3 regions of the Nonomuraea sp. AD125B genome follow, and region 3 is predicted to be linked to each of the others. Evidence: riboswitches for the same ligand, from Rfam matches in the RefSeq annotation. Region 3 holds a riboswitch; each other region holds the start of a gene.
What was found. A riboswitch is a leader RNA that binds a small molecule or an ion and turns the genes downstream of it on or off. The one in region 3 is predicted to bind cyclic di-AMP.

Region 1 (7,684 bases), on a different contig from region 3:
CGTATTCGACCCCCAATGCCCGACCCGCGTGGTCCTGGACCGTATCGGCGACAAATGGTCGATGCTGGTGCTGCTCAGCCTCCGCGACGGGCCGATGCGCTTCACCCAGTTGCGCACCAGGATCGGCGGCGTCACGCCGAAGGTGCTCACCCAGACCCTGCGCGCGATGGAGCAGGACGGACTGCTGACGCGGGAGGTGTTCGCCGAGGTCCCGCCGCGGGTGGAGTACACGCTGACGGGGCTCGGGCGCTCGCTGCACGGGCCGCTGTCGGTGGTGGCCGAATGGGCCGAGCAGAACGTCGCGGAGATTCTCCGCTGCCGCGAGAAATTCTCGTAAATCGCATATTTATCTGCACTGGTGTTGTTTTTCTCCGCCATCGCCGTACAAAACATTAACTCCAGCAACTGATCACGCTTCGCGGCGGTTCCGTACCTCTACGCTGTCTCCGTCCCACCGATGGCGAGGGAGGTACCGTGCTCGGGATCGACACCTGCCTGGCGGAGGTCATGGCCATACCAGGCGCGCTGGACGCCATGCTGGTCGACCACACCAGCGGCATGGCCGTGGCCTTCAGCCAGGCGTCCGGCGTCGAGGCCGACCGCTCCGCCGCCGCGCTCACCGAGGCGCTGCGCGCCACCTCCGACGGGCTCGCCCGTACCTGTCCCGGCGACGTCGTACGCATCGACGACATGATGGTCACCACGGACAAGGGCCACCATCTGCTCCGGCTGATGGAGACCGTCTTCGAGGGGCCGCTCGTCATCTACGTACGCCTCGACCTGGAGCGGGCCAACCTCGCCCTGGCCAGGCACCGCCTCCAGTCCATCGCCGGCCGTCTGACGACGTGAGCCATGACCAAGCTGGACTCCCTCCTCGCCGGGCTCGCCCGAGAGCGCTCGACGGGCGCGCTGCGGGTCGGCCGGAGCGGCACCATCTTCCTGTCGGACGGGCGCGTGACGTACATGGAGTGCGCCCAGACCCCGAGCCTCGAACGGCTGCTCACCGCCAGGGGACGGATGTCGGAGGCGGCCCTGCGGGGCGCGCAGTCCGACGGCGGCTGCGACCGGCTGCTGCGCGAGGGCTCGATCACCCAGGGAGAGCTCCAGTACGCCGTGCTCGGCGTGGTGCTCGACGCGGCCTTCTTCCTGCTGCCGATGAGCGGGACGCGGCCGAAGTTCCGCCCCGGCGAGGAGCACTGGCTGGGCGGGCAGTGGTTCTTCGACGTGGCGGGGCTGGTGCGCGAGTGCGCCAGGCGGCGGGCCCAGCTCGCGGGGATCTGGCCCTCCGCCGACGTCGACACCAGCCCGGTGCGCCCGGCCACCGCCCTGGCCGGGCACGGGGTGACGCTCGACCGGGTCCAGTGGGAGGTGCTCGTCCGGGCCGACCGGAGGGCGACCCCGCTGGAGCTGGCCAAGCAGATCGGGCGGTCGGGCTACTCGGTGCTGCTGGCGGTGCGCCGGCTGGCCGCCGCCGGCCTGCTGTGCCCGCCGGATCCGCCCGGCCAGGACCCGGACCCGCCTTCCGCGGAGGACGAGCGGACGCTGCCCAGGCGGGCCCGCGGCGAGCTGCCGCGCCCGCCCCACCATCCGGAGGCCCCGCGGCTGCCCGCCGGGCCGCCCGTCACGGGGGACCCGACCGATATAGCGCTGCTGTTGCGGCTGAAGAAAGCGCTAGAGGAGCTGTCGTGAGGTTTCCCTCACTCAGGAGGAGGCCACGGGTGGAACCGACGCACGAGGTCCTGGAGGAGATGAGGCTCCTGCGCGAGCGCACGCCGGACGTGCGCGGGAGCGTCGCCTGCACGGTGGACGGCCTGCAGGTGGCCTGCGACCTGCCCGAGGAGATCGGCGAGCAGGCGGCGGCCCTCGCGGCGGCCCTGCTCGCCATGAGCAGGCGCATGCTGATCATGACGCAGCACGGCGCCTTCGAGGAGACGCTGATCTCCGGCACCGCCGGCTTCGTGGCCTTCTACGCCGCCGGCCCCACCGTCGTCCTCACAGTCCTGGCCGGACCCGGCGCGAACGTCGGGCTCCTGCGGCTGGAGGGCAGGAAGACGGCCGCCGCCGTGGCGGCCGTCGCAGCACACAAGCAATGAACCCGGCAGAAAAGGAGGAGTCATGGCGGGCATGGACGTCTCTCTCAAGGAGATGATGACCATCGACGGCGCGGTCGGAGCGGCGGTCGTCGACTACGGCAGCGGCATGGCGCTGGGCACCCTCGGCGGATCGAAGGACCTGGACCTCCAGGTCGCCGCCGCGGGGAACACCGAGGTCGTCAAGGCCAAGCTGCGTACGATGGACTCGCTGGGCCTCAAGGACAGCATCGAGGACATCCTCATCACCCTGGGGGGCCAGTACCACATCATCCGCCCCATCACCGGACGCGGCGGCAAGGGGCTGTTCCTCTACCTCGCCCTCGACCGCGCCCGGGCCAACCTCGCCATGTCCCGGCACCAGCTCCGGGCCATCGAGGAGAAGCTGGAGGTCTGACCACCTGCGCGGCCCGCGCCGGGGGGCGCGGGCCGCGGCGCGTTCAGGCGGTGGTGAGCTTGGTGATCTCGGCCACGAGGTCGGGCCAGAGCGCGCGGGGCAGGTCGTGCCCCATGCCCGGGTACGTCACCAGGCGGGCGCCCGGGATGGCCGCCGCGGTGGCCTGGCCGCCCGCCAGGGGGACGAGCTGGTCGGCCTCGCCGTGCACCACCAGGGTGGGCACGTCCAGCCGGCCGAGCGCCTCGACGCGGCTGCCCGAGGCCATGATGGCGGCGAGCTGCCGGCCGGTGCCCGCCGGGTCGAAGCAGCGGTCGTAGGCGAGGCCGGCGAGGGTGGTGACGCGCTCGTGGTCCAGCTCGTAGCCGGGCGAGCCGATCACCGACCAGGTCCGTACGGCCTGCTCCAGCACGCCGTCACGGTCGGCAGGGGGCCGGGCCATGAGGATCGCGGAGGCCTCCGCGGTCGGCGGCGCGACCTCCGGACCGGGGGTGGACATGATCGAGGTGAGGGTCAGCACGCGCTCCGGGTGGCGGATGGCCAGCGTCTGGGCGATCATCCCGCCCATCGAGGCGCCCACGATGTGGGCCTGTGGCCAGCCGAGGGCGTCCATGAGGCCGGCGGTGTCGTCGGCCATGTCGTCCAGCAGGTACGGCGGAGCCGCGCCAGGGCCGGACACCCCGGCCTCGTCGAAGTGGGTGGAGAGCCCCGCGTCGCGGTTGTCGAACCGGACGACGTGGTGTCCCTGCTCGGCCAGGAGCTCGCAGAGCCCTTCGTCCCAATGGATGAGCTGGGCGCCGAGACCCATGATGAGGAGCAGCGGGCGGCCTCCGGGGGCGCCGAAGCTCTCGTAGGCGATGTCGATGCCGTTGGCGGTTACGCGGGTCGTCACCGGGCCAGAATCTCATTCTGGTCCGGTGACGTAAAGCGTCAGGGCCGAGGTCAGCCCTTGATCAGGCGCCGGAGCCGAGTGCCGGCCACCACCACGGCCCCGCCGCCCAGGGCCAGGACGAACCACAGCACGGCGCCTCTCACGCCGGTGCTCACCTGCTCGGACTCGGCCGCGGGGGCGGGCACGGTCCGGCCGGCGGCGAGCTCGACGGCCGCGCCGCCGGAGGAAGCGCCGGCCTGGTTCTGCGTCTTGGCCTGGGGTGCGACCGCCGTCTTCTCCACGGTCCTCGCCGGCTGCGCGGTCTGCGTCGTCTTCGGCTTCTCGGCGACCTTCGGGGGCTCGGCCGGGTTGTTGTCGCGGCGCGACCAGGCGCCGGTGGAGAAGGGCACCGGGTAGTTCTTCTTGCCGACGCCGGGGCCCCACTTGGTGATGACGTAGTCGACCTTGATGTGGCCCTGGCCGCCGTTGCCGTCCACGTACAGCGTGGAGGGGTTGAACCTGCCGCCGGTCAGCTCGGCGAACGTCTTGGCGTCCAGGTCGAGCATGATGCCCGAGTTGGAGGGCACGCCGGGCCCGCGGTCACCCACGAAGAAGGGCATCTTCTTGCCCTTGTACATGACGTAGCCCTCGGTCAGCAGGGGCCAGCTCGGGCTGGCGGCCAGGCCCTTCTGCATGGGCTTGCCGCTGGCCGGCAGGCCCGTGTCCCCGGCCCGGCCGGAGGCGTCGTCCCAGAAGTAGGAGGCCGTGGTCGAGCCCTTGAGCAGGATCTTCTCGTCGGTGTCGGCGTGGGCGGGGGTGGATACGGCGGTGAGCGCGCCGAACGAGCAGGCGGCGAGCACGGCGCAGGAACGCAGGCCAAAGCGGGGAGACATGAAGCAGTGAGTCCTTTGCGAGGGGACAGGGACACGCGCTCAGGGGAGAAAGGCGCAGCCAGGGGTGAGCACCTGACGGGGGAGGCTGCGCGGAGCGCGGAAAAGAGCCTGGGGTGAAGGGCCGCTCAGCCGGCGGCCGGCACTACGCTCTCGGGAATCTCGACCGGTGGGGAGCCGGCGTCCGGGGGTGTGACGCGGTACGACATGCGGGGGTCCTCTCCATCACGCCTACCGGGTTAGCTGACGGGTTCGGGCGAGGAGATGCCCTACCGGCGTGCTGCCGGATTCACCCCAACGAAGTGGGTCCCCGGTTCCCGAGTGGTTCGGGATTCGGCTGGTTGAATGGCAAGACTAAACCACGCACGCCGGGACGAACGCAAACGAATCGTCATGAATCGGACAAAAGATCTACCTGGCCGCGCGCAAAGAAAAGAGGGACGCGGAATAACCGCGCCCCTCTGGACCTGCCGGAACTGTCTGACTCAGCCGCCGCTCTTGCGCCTGAAGGATCGCTTGTTCGCGGCCGGGCCGTGCGTGCCGTGGATCTTCGACGGATCGCCGCCCCTGCCACCCGCGCCGCCGGCCGCCTGCTGGCCGCGCTTGCGCTCAAGCGCCTCGCGGAACTTGCGCTTCATCTCGTCCTCGGGAGTTTCGCTGACTTCCGGCTCCGGTGATTCCGCCATTGAGGACCTCCATGGTGTTGGGACACCCCCAGCTTCGCACGGGGTCCCTTACGACGCGAAACCGGCGTCAATCTTGGTCTGCGGTACGGCCGGCAACTCCAGCCGCCGTCCCGGCATGGCCGCCAGCGCCACCAGGGCGATCACCGCCCCGGCCACGCCGATCGACGGCACGGCGACGGCCGCGGCGGAGGCGTGCGCGGCGGCGAGGCCCTGCGCCGGAGCCTCCGCCGTGACCGTGGAGGTGTAGAGCGCGCCGCCCACGGCCAGCGCCACGGAGCCGCCGATCTGGCGGAAGAAGGTGAGGTTGGCCGAGGCGGTGCCGAGGTACGCGGGCGGCAGCGCCTGCTGGACGGCCACGGTCAGCCCCGACAGCATCGGCCCCATGCCCAGCCCGATGAGCAGCATCCACCCGGCGAGCGCCAGGCCGCCGGTGTCCAGGGCGAGGTTGACGCAGAGCAGGGTGCCGGCCGCGAGCAGGAACGGCGAAGCCAGCAGCCAGGGCTTGTAGACCCTGGTACGGGACATCAGCAGGCCCATGACGCCGCTGCCCACGACCATGGCCAGCGTCATGGGGTAGATCCGCAGGCCCGACTCGGTGGCGCCGGCGCCCAGCGCCTCCTGGAAGTAGCGCGGCAGGAAGACGACCCCGGCGTACAGGCAGAACGCGGTGACGAAGGAGGTGACGTTGACCAGCGTGTACGTCCGGTTGCCGAACAGGTGCATCGGCATCATCGGGTTGGCCGCCCGCCGCTCCACCGCCACGAACGCGGCGAGCCCGGCCAGCGCCAGCAGGATCGGCCCCGCCACGGGCGCGTCGGTCCAGGTGTGGCCGTCGAGCCCCTTCTCCGTCAGCCCCACGAGCAGGGCGGTGATGGCCACGGTGAAGACGGCGATGCCCGCGTAGTCGGGACGCCCGCCGCCGCCGGTGCCCGGCCTCCAGGGCAGGCGCAGCGCCACGATCGCGATCACCACCGCGCCGAGCGGCACGTTCACGTAGAAACCCCAGCGCCAGCTCGCCTGGTCGGTGAACACCCCGCCGAGGAACGGCCCCGCCAGGTACGCCAGCGCCATCACGCCGCCGAGCGCCCCCTGGGTGCGCGCGCCGCGCGGGCTGCCGGGCGGGAACATCTCCAGCACCAGGGCGAGCGACAACGGCACCAGCGCGCCCGCGCCGAGCCCCTGGAGCGCGCGGAAGGCGATGAGCTGCGTCATGTCCTGGGCCAGTCCGCACAGGGCCGAGCCCGCCACGAACACCACCATCCCGACCAGCAGCAAGGGCTTCCTGCCGTGCTGGTCGGACAGCCTGCCGTAGAGCGGCACCGTGACCGTCGAGGTCAGCAGGTAGGCCGTCACCACCCACGTGTAGAGCTCGCCGCCGCCCAGCTCGCCGACGATGCGCGGCAGCGCCGTGCCGACGATCGTCTGGTCGAGCATCGCGAGGAACATGCCGCCGAGCGCGGCCACGAGGACGAGCGTGCTGCCGTCCCGCGTCTTCATGTCATCATTCACATGTGAAGATTGATATGTAAGCTCTTACATGTCAAGTCTTCGATAAGCTGACGGCCATGTCCCTGCGGATGGCGCTCCTGGGGCTGCTCTCGGTGAAAGGCCCGGCGAGCGGCTACGACCTGGCGAAGAAGTTCGAGATCTCGCTCAACCACGTCTGGCAGGCCGGGCACACGCAGATCTATCCGGAGCTCGTGAAGATGGCGGCCGACGGGCTGGTCGACGCCGGCTCCGAGGGCGCGAGGGGGCGCAAGACGTACACGATCACCCCCGAGGGGACGCGGCGGCTCCACGAGTGGATGATCGAGCACGCGGCGGTGGGCGTGACGCGGAGCGAGGTCGCGCTCCAGGCGTTCATGCTGCCGCTGCTCGACCGGGACGACGCGATCGCGGTGATGGAGCGGATCCGGGCCGGGTTCCAGAGGCGGCTGGCGACGCTGGAGAGCCAGTCCCCCGCCTCGTTCGGGGCGTACGCGCTGAGGCTGGGGCTGGCGCAGACGCGGACCAGCCTCCAGTGGGCCGACGAGGTCCTGGCGGAGCTCAGGGATTCGGCCGGGTAAAAGGACCACGTTCTGCTCGTGGTGTTGCGTTGATGGTCCGCCGGAAACAAATCCCGACATGGTGGACATATCACCTGGACAGCCATGAGCATCCTGGGGCTGGACCTGGCCGTGGATCTGGGGGCCGCGCGCACCCGGATCTACGTCAAGCGCAAGGGCATCGTCCTGGACGAGCCCTCCGCCGTCGTCCGCGACGCCAGGACAGGCAAGATCGTGGAGTACGGCGCGGAGGCCGACCCCGCGAGCGGCCACGAGACCTGCTGGCCCGTCAGCGCCGGCCTGCCGGCCGACGGCGAGCTGACCCGGCGGCTGATCAGGCACTTCCTGCGCAAGGTGCACCGGAGGCCCTTCGCGATCCGTCCGCGCCTGGTCATGGCGCTGCCGGAGGGCGCCACGTCCATCGACAGGGCGGCCCTCCGGGACGTGGCCTACGACGCCGAGGCCCGCGGGCTCCTGCTCGTCCCGCACGGGCTCGCGGCGGCGCTGGGCGCGGGCGTCCAGGTGCGGGACGGCACCGGGCGGATGGTCATCGACATCGGGCGGGACGTGGCCCGCGTGGCCGTCCTGTCCCACGGCGCGGTGGTGGCCTCGGCGACGGTGCCCTTCGGGGGCCGGGCCATGAACCTCGCCATCGTCCGCATGGTCGAGCGCGAGCACGGGCTGCTGCTCGACGAGGCCGAGGCGGAG
Region 2 (7,684 bases), on a different contig from region 3:
CAGCGCGGGCAGGACGAAGATCGACGGCAGCGCGAAGGCGATCACCAGGCTGGCGCTGTAGGCGAGCTGCTCACGCTTGGCCTGCACGGCTCCGGCGGCCGCGATGGCGGCGCTGACCCCGCAGATCGACACGGCGGACGACAGCAGCGCCCGCAGCCGGTCGTCCAGCCCCAGCCTGCCGCCCAGCCACCAGGTGAACAGGAACACCGTGCTGATCAGCACCAGGGCCTGCACGATCGCCGGCCCGGCCGCGGTCACGATCACCTTGAGGTTGATCGACGCGCCGAGCAGCACGAGCCCGGTCTTGATGAAGAACTCGGTGCGGAACCCGCCCGACAGCCGCTCCCGCAGCCCGGCCGCGGTGAGCACCGCGTTGCCGAGCAGGCCGAGGACGATCGCGTACACGGGGAACTCGACGGCCTTGGCCAGGCCCGAGCCGGCGAACCAGGACGGGACGTTCTGCTCCAGGAAGCGGGTGGCGGCCCCGAGCAGCAGGACGGCGAGCACGCCGAGCGCGCTCCACTGCCACGTGCGGGTCGTGACGGCGGTCCCGGCGGTCATCACGGCACCAGGCCGGGCGGGATGACGCCGGCGAGGACGAGGACGAGCAGCGCCAGGCCGAGGAGGGTCGCCGCCCAGTCCTCGTTGAACGCGGTACGGCTCTCAGGAGGTTCTTCTCGGGTGCTCATGGGGGTGCCCCTCTCCGGCGGTCGGCCGATTTCAGGACACCACGGAGGACTAAACCCGTCAAGACCTACTGATTTAGTAGGTTAACAGGAGGTCTCAGGCCGCGACCGTCTCGTCCTCCAGCGAGGTCGCGCCCTGCTCCCAACGGCCCAGCACGTGCTCCGCCCACAGCCGCTCGACGGCCAGGGCGCACGCCGCGCCGTACAGGATGTCGCCGGTCAGCGACGGCTCCTGCGTCGCCAGGCCGGTGCACAGGTCGTGCGCGGCGATCTGCTCGTGCACGGCGTCGGCCTGGACGTGCTCGTCGTAGAAGCGGGTGGCCTCGGCGTCCCCGCCGAGCCTGCGCAGGGCCGTGGCGTAGCGGCGGTTGGGCAGCGACGAGGTCATCTCCACGGCGGCGAGGTGCCCGGCCAGCGCGCCGCGCAGCCGGCGGTGCAGCCCGAACAGCGACATGACGTTGGAGACGGCCAGCGTGACGCCCGGCACCCGGCCCAGGTAGGCGCCGTAGGAGGCGTCCAGGCCCAGGGCGGTCATCGTGGTGCGGAACAGCTCGGCGTGCATGCGCTCGGGCCTGCCGCCGCCGTACTCGTCGGACTGGACCTCCACCAGCGCGGCCTTGGGCCGGCCGTGCAGGCGCGGGATGCCCCAGGTGTGCGGGTCGGCCTCCTTCAGGTGGTAGATCGAGCGGTGGACGACGAACTCGCGGAACCGGTCGAGGTCGGCCTCGCGCTGGAGGTACGCCGCCAGGCCCGGTCCCTGCTGCTCGTCGTGGGCGACCAGTTCCTTGAGCGCGCGGCGTACCTGCTGGGGCGGCACCGGCTCGGGACGCGGCACGGCGTCCGCGAGCGCGCCCTCCAGGCGGCGTTCGAGCTCGCGCCGGAAGCCCAGGAGCGACGGCTGCCACTCCCAGCGGTCGTCCACCCCGGCGAAGCCGCGGTAGTGCAGCTCGTAGCAGGCGAACAGGGCGAGCTGCAGGTCGCCGTCCGCCAGGGCCGTGGCGCAGGGGCCAGGGGTTGCCGGCGGCGGGTCCAGGTCGGCGGGCGGCCCGGCGAGGCGTTCGAAGAGCTCGGCGGTGAGGGGGCCGCGGGCGGCGGGCAGGTGCATCCGGCTCCGCTGCCCGGGGCCCTCACGTCCAAACCGGGCGCGCCGGGCAGCGCGGCGGTCGCGGGCCGGGCACGGCGGGACCGCGATGATGGGAGGGAAGATCACGATGACAGGAGCCACACATGCAGATCGGTGTCGTCTTCCCGCAGTCCGAGATCGGCGCGGACCCGGGCGCCGTACGCGCCTACGGCCGGCGCGTCGAGGAACTGGGCTTTCGCCACGTGCTCGCCTACGACCACGTCGTGGGCGCCGACCCGGCCGTGCACCAGGGCTGGAGCGGCCCCTATGACGTGCACACGACCTTCCACGAGCCGATGGTGATGTTCGGCTACCTGGCCGCGCTGACGTCGCTGGAGCTGGTCACCGGCATCATCATCCTGCCGCAGCGGCAGGCGGTGCTGGCCGCCAAGCAGGCCGCCGAGGTCGACCTGCTGACCGGCGGACGCTTCCGCATGGGCGTGGGGCTGGGCTGGAACCACGTCGAGTACGAAGCGCTCGGCGCGGACTTCGGCACCCGCGGCAAGCGGATCGAGGAGCAGGTCGCGCTGATGCGCGAGCTCTGGTGCGAGCAGACGGTCACCTTCGAGGGCGAGTACCACCGGGTGAGCGCCGCCGGGCTCGCGCCGCTGCCGGTGCAGCGGCCGATCCCGGTCTGGTTCGGCGCGCAGTCGCCCCCGGCCTACCGGCGGGCCGGGCGGCTGGCCGACGGCTGGTTCCCCCAGATGTCCCCGGGGCCGGAGCTCGACCAGGCCAAGGCCATGGTCGAGGAGGCCGCCACGCAGGCCGGCCGCGACCCGTCCGGGCTCGGCATGGAGGGCCGGGCGGGGTGGACGGGCGACGCCGAGGCGCTGGTCGACCTCGCCGGGCGCTGGCGGGAGGCGGGCGCGACGCACCTCTCGATCAACACGATGGGGGCGGGCCTCGGCCCGGTCGAGGGACACCTGGAAGCTCTGGAGGAGGCCGCCGCCGCGCTCGGGCTGGGACGCGGCTGAGAGCACACCCGCACGTTACCTTCGCCGCCCGTCATGGGGATTTCGTGACCGGGGAATTACGCAGGTCAGAGGGGTGTTGTACGGTCCAGTGAGCGTGGCCGCGACCTCAGCCGCAGAGCGAGTGACCACCGGGCCGCGCTCGCCCGCGTCCGCCTCGCGGACGCCACGTTCGATCCCACTCCCACCGCGGGCGTCCGATGCCCGCGGCCGCTGAATCCGCCACTGGCGGAACCGGGGACCCGTTCTCGACCGGGGTGAATCGGCACGTCCATGTGCCGTAGGGCAGCTTCCGCACGCCCGAACCCGTCAGCTAACCCGGTAAGCGGCATGGAAGCGCAAAGGAGCAAACCCCTCATGGCCATCAGCCGTTTCATCCGTGCCCCGAAGCTGAACGCCGCCAAGCTGGCGCTGAGCGGCGCCCTCGCCGTCTCCGCCCTGGGCGCCACCGCCGCCGTGACCGCGGCCGCCGACAGCGCCCCCGCGCAGCCCGCGGCCGCCGCCGCCGCCCAGCAGGGCGTCAGCAACCGCGACGCGCGCGTCAACGTCACCGCCCAGCAGGTCCTCGACCTCGCCCGCGCCCAGGTCGGCACGTCCGAGAACGCCGACGGCGGCGGCACCAAGTTCCAGCAGTGGTACGCCGACTCGGCCCGCGCCGGCGAGACCGTCCAGCGCGACGGCGGCAACAGGAACGCCTACCTGAACGCCCCCTGGTGCTCGATGTTCGTCTCCTGGGTCGGCGAGCAGACCGGCGCCCGTACCCAGGTCGGCTGGGACGCCTACACCGTCGCCCACGCCAAGTGGTTCGCCGCCAACGACCGCTGGGGCACCGAGGCCAAGCCCGGCGCCGTGGTGTTCTTCTCCTGGAGCGGCAGCAAGAGCCTGAGCGCCATCAACCACGTCGGTTTCGTCGTCAAGGACAACGGCGACGGCACGATCTCCACGATCGAGGGCAACACCGGCAACGGCAAGGTCGAGGAGCGGGTCCGCCCGACCTCCCAGGTCGTCGGCTACGGCTACCCGAACTACGCCGCCTGACCCGCTCACTCCTCCGGAGGCCAGTTCCTGAGCACCGCGTCGAGAGCGTCGAGGGTCCGCGCCCAGGACACGTCCACCTCGCGCGGGGTGCGGGCGAAGCCGCCCTGCGTCTCCAGGCTGACGAAACCGTGGAAGGTGCTGTGCAGCATGCGCACGGCGTCGGTCTGGGCGGGCTCGGGCAGGTCGTAGCCGCGCAGGATGGCCCTGGTCATCTCGGCGTGCCGGCGGGCGGCGCTGGCGTAGGCGGTCTCGTCGTCGAGCTCGATCTGCCCGGCGGCGTACCGGCCGGGGTGCTCCTTGGCGTAGCCGCGGTAGGCGTCGGCGAAGGCCACCAGCGCGTCCTTGCCGGCGCGGCCGGCGAGGGCGGCGGCGGCCCGCTCGGCGAGCTCGGCGAGGGCGAGGACCGCCACCCGCACCCGCAGCTCCTGGGCGTCCCTGACGTGGGAGTAGAGCGCGGCGGGCTTGACGCCGAACCGGCGGGCGAGCGCCGAGACCGTCAGGTTGTGGAAGCCGAGCTCGTCGGCCAGCTCCGCCGCCGCCCGGGTCAGGCGTTCCGCGGTCAGTCCCGCTCGTGCCACGCGCCCTCCATCACTTAAAGCCTTTAAGCATTTGCATAATAGCATTAAGGAAACTAGCCTCGCCGCTCATGAGACCTCTCACCGAGCGCGAGATCCGCGCGTCCCTCATCAACTGCTCGAAGGGTGAGGCCAAGCGCGCCGGCGTGCCGAAGGACCTGCCCGACCAGCCCTGGGACGACCTCGACTTCCTCGGCTGGCGGGATCCGGGCGCGCCGGAACGCGCGTACCTGGTGGCCGAGCGCGACGGCGCCCTCGTCGGGGTGGCGCTCCGCGTGACCTCGGGCGCGGCCCGCGGCTTCACCGCGCGCAGCATGTGCTCGCTCTGCCTGACCACGCACACCAACGGCGGCGTCGCGCTCATGAGCGCCCGCCGCACCGGCGAGGCGGGCCGCCAGGGCAACTCCGTCGGCCAGTACATGTGCGCCGACCTCGCCTGCTCCCTCTACCTGCGCGGCACGAAGGAGGCCGCGGGCGGCGGCGTCATCGACGAGTCCCTCACCCTGGAGGACAAGCTCGCCCGCACCCGGACGAACCTGTACGCCTTCCTGGACAAGGTGGCCGCGAGAGCCGCATGAGCCGGTCAGACCGCGGGACCGCGCGTGCGGAAGGAGGCGCGGTAGGACTGCGGGGTGACGCCGACGACCCGCTTGAACCGCTCACGGAACGCCGTCGCCGAGGTGAACCCGGCCTGCGCCGCGACCCGCTCGACGCCGTGGTCCGTGGTCTCCAGCAGGAGTTGGGCCCGCCGCACCCGGGCGCGCAGCAGCCACTGCAGCGGCGTGGTGCCGGTCTGCTCGCGGAAGCGGCGGCCGAAGGTGCGCTCGCTCATCCCGGCCCGCGCGGCCATGCCGGCCGGCGTCAGCTCGCCGGCGAGGTTGTCCTCGATCCAGGACAGCACCGGCTCCAGCAGTGAGCCGCGCGGCGCCGGCGGCCGGGCGTGCGTGACGAACTGCGCCTGCCCGCCCTCGCGTTCCAGCGGCGTCACCGCCAGGCGGGCCGCGTCGGCGGCGACCGCCGAGCCGAGGTCGCGCCGGATCAGGTGCAGGCACAGGTCGAGCCCCGCGGCGGCGCCCGCGGAGGTGAGGATCTGGCCGTTGTCCACGTAGAGGACGTCCGGCCGCACGTCCACCAGCGGGTACGCCTCCGCCAGCCGCTCCGCCGCGGCCCAGTGCGTGGTGGCGCTGAGCCCGTCGAGCAGCCCGGCGGCGGCCAGGGTGAACGCCCCCACGCAGATGGAGGCGATCCTGACGCCGCCCGCGGCCGCGGCGCGCAACGCCTCCAGCGCGGCCGGGTCGGGCGGGGCGGCCCCCTCGGAGCAGCCGGGCACGACGATCGTGTCCGCCTCGCGCAGCGCCTCCAGGCCGTGCGGGGCGACGATGGTGAAGGCGTCGCTCGCGACCTGCGGCGTCACCGCGCAGACCAGCACGCGGTACGCCCGCCGCCCGTCCACCCGGACCCGCCCGAACACCTCGACCGGCGTCGCCAGGTCGGCCGCCACCACCTGGTCCAGCGCCAGAACCGCCACCGTGTGCATGCGGGACACCGTAGGCGGTGGCGGGAACCCGTGGGAAATTGGCGTTCCAGCCACTGGGGCCGGGCGGCGGGCCAGCCCTAGCGTTCCCCCGTGTCCAACCTCATGTCCGTCCTCATGCCGATCCTCATCGGGATCGTCTGCGTCTGCCTGCTCTCCCTGATCCCCGACCCGCACCGCCGCCGCGCCAACGCCGTGCTGGTCGCCGGCGCGGGCGCCGCGTACCTGAGCGGCGGCGGGCTCGGGTACGCCGAGTTCGTCCTGCCGGTCGTCATGACCTACGTCGCCTTCCGCGGCCTCGACAGCTGGACGTGGATCGGCGCCGGCTGGCTGCTCCACACGGCCTGGGACGTCCTCCACCACCTGAACGCCAGCCCCATCCTCGCCTTCGCCGGCGACTCCTCCTTCGGCTGCGCCGTCTGCGACCCGGTCATCGCGCTGTGGTGCCTCGCGGGCGGCCCGCCGGTGCTCGCCCGGCTACGCGACCGGCTGCGCCGGACCGCCCCCGCCGCTTAGGCGCGCCCCGAACGACCGGAGGGCGGCGCGGAAACGCTCCGGCTCCTCGACGGTGAAGGGGACGTCCAGGAAGGCGAGGCGGAGCAGCAGCCACTGCCAGGTGTCGAGCGCCAGCACGGCCCTGGTCCGCCGCTCCCCCAGGGCCTCCAGGTCGGCGTCCTCGTAGGCGAACGCGTCGGCGACGTCGGCCAATGACGCCTCGACGGTGAGGACGACCCGCTCGCGGTCCTTGCCGAGCCCCTGGCGCAGGTAGTCGAGCGCGGTCTCGGCGGGCAGGGGGCGGGGCTCGTACGTGCTGGTCGAGGTGCGCAGGCCGGTGACGCGGTCGAGGCGGAAGACCCGCCAGTCGTCCTTGGCGGTGTCGCGGGCCAGCAGGTACCAGCGCAGGTTGTGGTGCACGTGCCGGTAGGGCTCGGCCCGCCGGGAGGTTACCGCGCCGTCCCTGCCGGTGTAGTCGAAGGTGACGACGAGCCGGCGCTGGATCGCCTCGGCCAGCTCGGCCAGGACGTCGGCGCTGACGCTCGGGGCCCGCGCGGTGCTGGTCTCCAGGCTCGCCCTGAGCTGGGCGGCCCGGTGCCGCAGCCGCTTCGGCAGGAACTGGTCGAGCTTGCCGTAGGCGCGGGTGGCGGCCTCGTCCACGCTGCCCTCGGCGGCGCGGCCGGTCGCGGCCAGGGTGGCGAGGCCGAGGAGGGTGGCGATCGCCTCGTCGTCGTCGAGCACCAGCGGCGGCAGCGCGCTGCCGGCCACCAGCCGGTAGTGGCCGCCGGGGCCGGGGCGCGTCCGCACCGGGTAACCGTAGGCGCGCAGGCGGTCGACGTCGCGGCGCAGGGTGCGGGGGCTGACCCCGAGCCGGGCCACGAGCTCGTCGGCGGTGAACGCCCGGCCGGTCTGCAACGTGGCGAGCAGGGCGAGGATGCGCTGGGTGACGTCCGCCATGCCTCCAGTCTCTCCCGGGACGCGGCCAGGAAGTGGCCACATCTGTTCGTAGCGTCGTACGCATGCCGAAGTTCATCCGCATCCGGGGCGCCCGGACCAACAACCTGAAGAACCTGGACGTGGACCTCCAGCGCGGCCGGCTGACCGTGTTCGCCGGGGTGTCGGGGTCGGGCAAGTCGTCGCTGGTGTTCGACACGATCGCCGCCGAGGCGGGGCACCAGCTCAACGAGACGTTCCCGCCGTTCACCCGCAACCGGCTGCCCCGGTGGACCCGTCCCGAGACCGACGAGATCGCCGGGCTCTCC
Region 3 (7,684 bases):
CAACGTCGACGTCGAGGCGGCCACCAAGGCCGGTGTCATGGTCGTCAACGCGCCGACCTCCAACATCACCAGCGCCGCCGAGCAGACCGTCGCCCTCATCCTGGCCAGCGCGCGCAACACCGCCCAGGCGCACGCCGCGCTGAAGAACGGGGAGTGGAAGCGGTCCAAGTACACCGGCGTCGAGCTGGACGAGAAGGTCGTCGGCATCCTCGGATTCGGCAAGATCGGCCAGCTCGTGGCGCAGCGGCTGGCGCCGTTCGGCGTCGAGATCATCGCCTACGACCCCTACCTGCCGCCGGCCCGCGCCGCGCAGCTCGGCGTCAAGCTGGTGAGCCTCGACGAGGTGTTCAAGCAGGCCGACTTCATCACCGTGCACCTGCCGAAGACCAAGGAGACCCTCGGGCTCATCGGCGACGAGGCGCTGCACAAGGTCAAGCCGAGCGTGCGCATCGTCAACGTCGCCCGCGGCGGCATCGTGGACGAGGCCGCGCTCTACTCCGCGATCAAGGAGGGCCGCGTCGCGGGCGCCGGTCTCGACGTCTTCGCCAAGGAGCCCTGCACCGACAGCCCGCTGTTCGAGCTCGACCAGGTCGTCGTCACGCCGCACCTCGGCGCCTCCACCCACGAGGCCCAGGAGAAGGCCGGCACCCAGGTCGCGCGGAGCGTGAAGCTGGCGCTCGCGGGCGAGTTCGTGCCGGACGCGGTCAACGTCCAGGGCGGCGCCGTCGCCGAGGACGTCAAGCCGGGCCTGCCGCTGGCCGAGAAGCTGGGCCGGGTGTTCACCGCGCTGGCCGGCGAGGTCGCCACCAAGCTCGACGTCGAGGTGCGCGGCGAGATCGCCTCCCAGGACGTGCGGGTCATCGAGCTGGCCGCGCTCAAGGGCGTCTTCGCCGACGTCATCGAGGAGCAGGTCACCTACGTCAACGCGCCGCTGCTGGCCAAGGACCGCGGCGTCGCCGTCGAGCTGATCACCAGCTCCGAGAGCCCCGACTGGCGCAACGTGGTGACCGTCCGTGGCGTGCTGGCCGACGGCCGCCAGGTCTCGGTGTCGGGCACGCTGTCCGGTCCCCGCCAGATCACCAAGATCGTCGAGGTCAACGGCTATGAGATGGAGATCGAGCCGACGGCGCACCTCGCGTTCTTCACCTACGCCGACCGTCCCGGCATCGTCGGCGTGGTCGGCCGCCTGCTCGGCGAGCACGGCGTCAACATCGCCTCCATGCAGGTGGCCCGCGACGTCAAGGGCGGCAAGGCGCTCATCGCGCTGACCGTCGACTCGGCGATCCCGGCCGACATCGTCGACCAGATCGTGGCCGAGATCGGCGCCGAGAGCGGCCGTTCTGTGGACCTGGAGGACTGACACTCCCCGCCTCGCGCGAAAGGCCGCCGCCCGGATCGGGCGGCGGCCTTTTCGTCGTCTCAGCTGTCTCAGCATGCGGGATGCTAGGACATCCAACGAGATTCCTCGGTTAACGTGGAAGCACATGCGCCAGGTGCTCGTACTCATTACCTGCCGCGGCGAGGCCTGTTAGGGCAGGTCGGCGACTCGCCGCGGTGAACGGCGTCGCGTCGGCCGGTAAGTCCCTCCCGTCAGTAACGCCTCCTCGCGAAACGAGTTGACGATCATGTACGAGATGTACGCCTGGAACCGTGCGGAAGACCACAAGGACGAGGCCGCCGAGGCCCTGCAGACCGCGCTGGACCGCCGCGACAACGGCGGCGCCCCGCAGGAGTCCGGCCGGTAGGGCCCCGGCTCGCACATCAGGGACGTCGGTCAGAGCACCGACGCGACGGGCATGGGCGGTGCCGGCTCCTCCTGCCGCTCCGCCCACTCCCGCACGCCCTTGCGGTCGGGCCGGACGCCGCCGACGAAGACGCTTCTGCGCCAGCTCGACAGCTTCTCCTCCTTGATGACGTCGCCGGTGCGGGGCGCGTGCACCATGTAGCCGGGCCGGGAGATCATCCCGACGTGGCCGAGGTTGCTGAAGAAGACCAGGTCGCCGGGCTTGAGGTGGTTCCAGGAGACCTTCTTGTCGAATGCCGCGTACTGGTCGGCGGCGACGCGGGGCAGCTGGATCCCCGCCTTCTGGTACGCCCGGAGCATGAGGCCCGAGCAGTCGTACCCGCCCCTGCCGGTCCCGCCCCATAGGTACGGGATGCCCTGTTTTTTCAGGGCGAAGTTCAGCGCGATCTTCCAGGCGGGCCTGCTCTGCCGGTCCCGGATCTTCTTGAGTTCCGGACCGGTGAGCGTGGTGGTGAGTGCGCGCTGGTCGAGGGTTTCGGCCTTGGGCGCGCGGCCGGGGTTGTTCTCGTCGGGGGTGGAGGCCTGGGCGGGGGAGGCGAGCACGGCGAGGCCGGTCGCGCCCGCCGCCACGAGAATGGCGATGCGAGACAGGGGACTGTCCTTCCATACGGCCGACCGGGTTAGCTGACGGGCTCGGGCTTGGAAGCAGCCCTACGGCGCATGCCGATTCGCCCCTGGGGGAGAGTGGGTCCCCGGCTCCACGCGAACCGCCGCGTGGATTAGGCAGGGCACGGACGCTAACGAATCAGTCAAAAGATCGCAAACCTTCACAAATCGGACTTTTCTGGAACAGTCCGAAAAATGAGACCGAGTGTTCGTCAGGCGAGACGAGCCGGTAAGGTACCGGCATGGAGTCGCGTAACATCCGCTTGGCCGTCATCCCCGGCGATGGCATCGGCACCGAGGTCGTCACCGAAGGGCTCAAGGTCCTCGAAGCCGTCGGCACGAAGATCGAGCCCACGCACTACGACCTGGGCGCGGCGCGATACCACCGCACCGGCGAGACGCTGCCCGACTCGGTGCTGCAGGAGCTGCGCGGCTACGACGCGATCCTGCTCGGCGCGGTGGGCGACCCCAGCGTGCCGCCGGGCATCCTGGAGCGCGACCTGCTGCTGCGGCTGCGCTTCGAGTTCGACCACTACGTCAACCTGCGCCCGGTCAAGCTCTTCCCCGGCGTCGAGACCCCGCTGGCCGACACCACGGCCGAGGACATCGACATGATCGTGGTCCGCGAGGGCACCGAGGGCCTCTACGCGGGCACCGGCGGCGCCATGCGTCGCGGCACGCCGCACGAGATCGCCACCCAGGAGTCGCTCAACACCGCCCACGGCGTCGAGCGCGTCGTCCGCTACGCCTTCGACAAGGCCCAGAGCCGCCCGCGCAAGAAGCTGACGCTGGTCCACAAGACCAACGTCCTCACCTTCGCCGGCGACCTGTGGCAGCGCACGGTCAACCGGGTGGCCGAGGAATACCCCGAGGTCAGCACCGACTACTGCCACATCGACGCGGCGTCGATGTTCTTCGTGACCCAGCCGGGGCGCTTCGACGTCGTCGTCACCGACAACCTGTTCGGCGACATCATCACCGACCTCGGCGCGGCCATCGCGGGCGGCATCGGCCTGGCCGCGAGCGGCAACATCAACCCCGAGCGCACGGCGCCCAGCATGTTCGAGCCGGTGCACGGCAGCGCCCCCGACATCGCGGGCCAGGGCAAGGCCGACCCGACCGCCACCATCCTGTCGGTCGCCATGCTCCTCGACCACCTCGGCCTGAGCGCCGAGGCGGCCAAGGTCGAGCAGGCGGTCGCCGACGACATCGTCGAGCGGCTGACCGGCTGGACCGGCCGCACCACCTCGCAGATCGGCGACGACATCACCGCGCGAGTATCCGGCTAGGGCCGCCTAGCCTCCCCACGCGCCTGGCGGTCCGCACCCGGATCGCCAGGCGCTTTCTGCTGTCCGAAGTGGCCGAATCGCCCAACGGCAGCTTGTCATCCCATATGGCGAGACAATAGGAAGTACTAGCTGCCTTCGGGCAGCACTGCCGCGCTGTAGCGGGTCCACGGACCCTCAGGATTCGGTAGATTTTCGCGAAATCGCAGAGAGAAGGACCATCGTCATGACCATCGCTCAGAAGCTCAGCTTCGACGTGCAGCTATCCGACCACGCTCGCACCGCGGCCGAGCGGGAGCAGGTACTGACGAACCCCGGATTCGGGCAGTCCTTCACCGACCACATGATCATCATCGACTACACCGAGGGCCGCGGCTGGCACGACGCCCGGCTGGCGCCGTACGGGCCGCTCTCGCTCGACCCGGCCACCGCGGTCTTCCACTACGCGCAGGAGCTGTTCGAGGGCCTGAAGGCGTACCGGCAGGCCAACGGCTCCATCGTGATGTTCCGCCCGTACGCCAACGCCGCCCGCTTCAACCGCTCGGCCGCCCGCATGGCCATGCCCGAGCTGCCCGAGGAGACGTTCGTCGAGTCGCTCGAACTCCTCGTCCGCACCGACGAGGAGTGGGTGCCGACCACCGAGGGGCACAGCCTCTACCTGCGGCCCTTCATGATCGCCACCCAGGCGGGGCTCGGCGTCAACTACCCCTCCAGGACCTACTCGTACATGGTCATCGCCTCGCCGGCGGCGTCGTACTTCAGTGGCGGCGTCAAGCCCGTCTCGGTGTGGCTGTCCACCGAGTACACCCGGGCCGCCCCCGGCGGCACCGGCTTCGCCAAGTGCGGCGGCAACTACGCCGCCGCCTTCGTCGCCCAGCGCCAGGCCGTCGAGAACGGCTGCGACCAGGTCGTGTGGCTGGACGCCCAGTCCCACGAGTACGTCGAGGAGATGGGCGGGATGAACCTGTTCTTCGTCTTCGGCAACAAGCTCGTCACGCCCGCGCTGACCGGCACCCTGCTCCCCGGCATCACCCGCGAGTCGATCCTGGAGCTGGCCGGCGACCTCGGCCTGGAGACCGAGGAGCGGCTCATCTCGGTCGACGAGTGGCAGTCGGCGTGCGAGTCGGGCGAGCTGACCGAGGTCTTCGCCTGCGGCACGGCCGCCGTGGTGACCCCGGTCGGCTCGGTCAAGGGCGCCGACCGGGCCTGGACGGTCGCCGACGGCACGCCCGGCCCGGTGACCATGCGGGTGCGCGAGGAGCTGGTCGGCATCCAGTACGGCGCCCGCCCCGACGCCCACGGCTGGGTCCACAAGATCGCCTGACCTCGGGGACCCGCGCCCGTCTCAGTGCTTGGTGATCAGCGTCATGCCGTCGGCGACCGGCAGCATGAGCACGCTCACCCGCGGGTCCTCGATCACCAGGTCGTTGAACTGGCGGATCTCCACCGTGGTCGGCTCGTCGTGGGACGGGTCGGCCACGTGCCCGCGGCGCAGCGTGTTGTCGGCGATCAGCAGCCCACCCGGCCGCATGCGCTCGATCAGCAGCTCGTAGTAGCCGGGGTAGTTGCCCTTGTCGGCGTCCACGAAGGCCAGGTCGACGGTCTGGTCGAAAGCGGCGAGGGTGTCCAGCGCCGGGCCCAGGGTGAGCGTCACCCGGTCGGCCACCCCGGCCTCCGCCCAGTAGCGGCGCGCGATCGAGGTCCACTCCTCGCTCACGTCGAAGCAGTGCAGCCGGCCGCCCCGCAGGCCCCGGGCGATGCAGACCGACGAGTAGCCGGTGAACGTGCCCACCTCCACGGCCACCTGGGGAGCCATGAGCTGGGTGATCATCGTGAGGAACGTGCCCTGGTCGGGGGAGATCTGCATCCCCGCGCTGTCGCCCGTGACCTCCATGGTCTCCTGGGCCAGTCGCTCCAGCAGGGGGTCGGGCTTGGTCGAGTGCTCGTACACGTAACGCGCCACGGCTGGGGTCAGGAGGTCTGCCTTCATACGGTCATTGTTTCCGTTCCGGTAGGGTCTGCGCGATCGACAAGCTGAGAGTGGGCGAATGATGAAGCGGTTGGTGGCGGTCGCGGTCGCGTGCGCGGTGATCGCGGTGCTCGGTGTGCTGGCCTTTTCCGGGCCGGGCGAGAGCTCGGCCGAGGTGCGGCTGACCCGTCAGCTCGACGGGTCCATGGTGCTGGCGGACCGCGGCGGCGATGCTCCCGTCCTGGACGTTTACGAAGATTTTGACTGCCCGGTCTGCAAGGACATGCACGCCAAGGTGGATCCGACGATCCAGCGGCTGGCGCGTGAGGGCAAGGTCAAGGTCGTCTTCCACGCCGTGACCATCTTCCGCGACGAGCCCATGCGCTCCAACTCCATCCGCGCCGCCGCGGCCGCGCGCTGCGTCCCCGAGTCGAGCTGGCTGGCCTTCCGCGACGAGCTGTACGCCATCCAGCCGGCCCCGCACGGCGTCGCCTCGGGCTTCACCGTCGAGGAGCTGGTCGGGGCGGCCAGGAAGGCGGGCGCGCAGGTGGACAGCTGCGTACGCGACCAGTCGTACGCCGACGCGCACCTGGCCGAGACCGCGAAGGTCCGGCTGGAGGGCACCCCCACGCTGCTGCTGGACGGCAAGCTGCTGGGCGGCGAGGCGTTCGACCCGCAGGCCCTGGAGCGTGCCATCACGGGCGGTGGCGGCGTCACCGTGTAGGCGTCCGAGCAGTGAGATCCTTGTGCCGAATGGTGGAAACGTATGGCAGACTGATGAGCACCATGTTCTACGGTCTGCTCATTATCGGCAGGCGCGCTGGCTGACACAGGGACACCGCCAGCGCGCAGACCTCTCACGTCCGTGAGGGGTCTTTTTGTTTTCCAGGGATCTCCAGAAGGAAGAAGCTCATGGCCGATGACCGGTTCCACGTATATGACACGACACTGCGTGACGGCGCGCAGCAGGAAGGGCTCAACCTGACCGTCGCCGACAAGCTGGCCGTCGCGCGTCACCTGGACGGACTGGGCGTCGGTTTCATCGAGGGCGGCTGGCCCGGAGCCAATCCCAAGGACACCGAGTTCTTCAGGCGTGCTCGCACCGAGCTCGACCTGAAGCACGCGCAGCTCGCCGCGTTCGGCGCGACCCGCCGGGCCGGGGTGAAGGCCGCCGACGACCCCTTGGTGGCCGCATTGCGCGAATCCGGCGCGCCCGTCGTGACCCTTGTCGCCAAGAGTCACGACCGGCATGTCGAACTGGCCCTCCGCACCACGCTGGAGGAGAACCTCGCGATGATCCGCGACACGGTCTCCCACCTGCGTGCGGAGGGCCAGCGGGTCTTCCTGGACGCCGAGCACTTCTTCGACGGCTACAAGTCCAACCCCGCGTACGCGCTGGAGGTGCTGCGCACCGCCGCCGAGGCGGGCGCCGACGTCATCGCGCTGTGCGACACCAACGGCGGCATGCTCCCCGACGAGCTGGCCGACATCGTCCACGAGGCCGTCCAGGCCGGGGCCAGGGTCGGCATCCACTGCCACGACGACACCGGCTGCGCGGTCGCCAACACCCTCGCCGCGGTCCGTGCCGGCGCCACCCACGTGCAGGGCTGCGCCAACGGCTACGGCGAGCGCTCGGGCAACGCCAACCTCTTCACCGTCGTCGCCAACCTGCAGCTCAAGCGCGGCTTCGACCTGGTGCCGCAGGCCGCGCTCGCCGACATGACGCGCATCGCGCACGCCATCACCGAGGTGACCAACGTCACCCCCAACTCGCACGCCCCCTACGTCGGCATGTCCGCCTTCGCGCACAAGGCCGGCCTGCACGCCAGCGCCATCAAGGTCGACCCCAACCTCTACCAGCACATCGACCCCGCCGCCGTCGGCAACGACATGCGCATGCTGGTCTCCGACATGGCCGGTCGCGCCTCCGTCGAGCTCAAGGGCCGCGAGCTGGGCTACGAGCTGACGGGCGAGCACACCAAGGCGCTGGTCGAGCGGGTGAAGGAGCTGGAGTCGCGG

Region 1: another riboswitch for cyclic di-AMP. It lies ahead of ACBR40_RS11340 (hypothetical protein); the one in region 3 lies ahead of ACBR40_RS35655 (C40 family peptidase).
Region 2: another riboswitch for cyclic di-AMP. It lies ahead of ACBR40_RS04080 (CHAP domain-containing protein); the one in region 3 lies ahead of ACBR40_RS35655 (C40 family peptidase).

The regions. Positions count from the first base shown of each region.
Region 1 covers NZ_JBGLOU010000003.1:485,392-493,075, forward strand. Annotated here, with positions in the region: gene ACBR40_RS11310 (helix-turn-helix domain-containing protein) at 29-337, shown strand; gene ACBR40_RS11315 (roadblock/LC7 domain-containing protein) at 475-849, shown strand; gene ACBR40_RS11320 (hypothetical protein) at 853-1,689, shown strand; gene ACBR40_RS11325 (roadblock/LC7 domain-containing protein) at 1,719-2,093, shown strand; gene ACBR40_RS11330 (hypothetical protein) at 2,116-2,487, shown strand; gene ACBR40_RS11335 (alpha/beta fold hydrolase) at 2,531-3,376, opposite strand; gene ACBR40_RS11340 (hypothetical protein) at 3,427-4,248, opposite strand; cyclic di-AMP (ydaO/yuaA leader) riboswitch at 4,459-4,594, opposite strand; gene ACBR40_RS11345 (DUF5302 domain-containing protein) at 4,731-4,931, opposite strand; gene ACBR40_RS11350 (MDR family MFS transporter) at 4,980-6,440, opposite strand; gene ACBR40_RS11355 (PadR family transcriptional regulator) at 6,497-6,997, shown strand; gene ACBR40_RS11360 (rod shape-determining protein) at 7,082-7,684, shown strand, end outside.
Region 2 covers NZ_JBGLOU010000001.1:877,771-885,454, reverse strand. Annotated here, with positions in the region: gene ACBR40_RS04100 (YeiH family protein) at 1-561, opposite strand, end outside; gene ACBR40_RS04095 (hypothetical protein) at 561-689, opposite strand; gene ACBR40_RS04090 (iron-containing redox enzyme family protein) at 784-1,896, opposite strand; gene ACBR40_RS04085 (LLM class F420-dependent oxidoreductase) at 1,914-2,783, shown strand; cyclic di-AMP (ydaO/yuaA leader) riboswitch at 2,982-3,123, shown strand; gene ACBR40_RS04080 (CHAP domain-containing protein) at 3,138-3,818, shown strand; gene ACBR40_RS04075 (TetR/AcrR family transcriptional regulator) at 3,824-4,396, opposite strand; gene ACBR40_RS04070 (FBP domain-containing protein) at 4,465-4,971, shown strand; gene ACBR40_RS04065 (GlxA family transcriptional regulator) at 4,977-5,930, opposite strand; gene ACBR40_RS04060 (DUF6010 family protein) at 6,021-6,443, shown strand; gene ACBR40_RS04055 (YafY family protein) at 6,405-7,379, opposite strand; gene ACBR40_RS04050 (ATP-binding cassette domain-containing protein) at 7,442-7,684, shown strand, end outside.
Region 3 covers NZ_JBGLOU010000016.1:62,822-70,505, reverse strand. Annotated here, with positions in the region: gene serA (phosphoglycerate dehydrogenase) at 1-1,360, shown strand, start outside; gene ACBR40_RS35655 (C40 family peptidase) at 1,775-2,374, opposite strand; cyclic di-AMP (ydaO/yuaA leader) riboswitch at 2,399-2,540, opposite strand; gene ACBR40_RS35650 (3-isopropylmalate dehydrogenase) at 2,653-3,699, shown strand; gene ACBR40_RS35645 (branched-chain amino acid aminotransferase) at 3,923-5,020, shown strand; gene ACBR40_RS35640 (O-methyltransferase) at 5,042-5,686, opposite strand; gene ACBR40_RS35635 (DsbA family protein) at 5,745-6,389, shown strand; gene cimA (citramalate synthase) at 6,578-7,684, shown strand, end outside.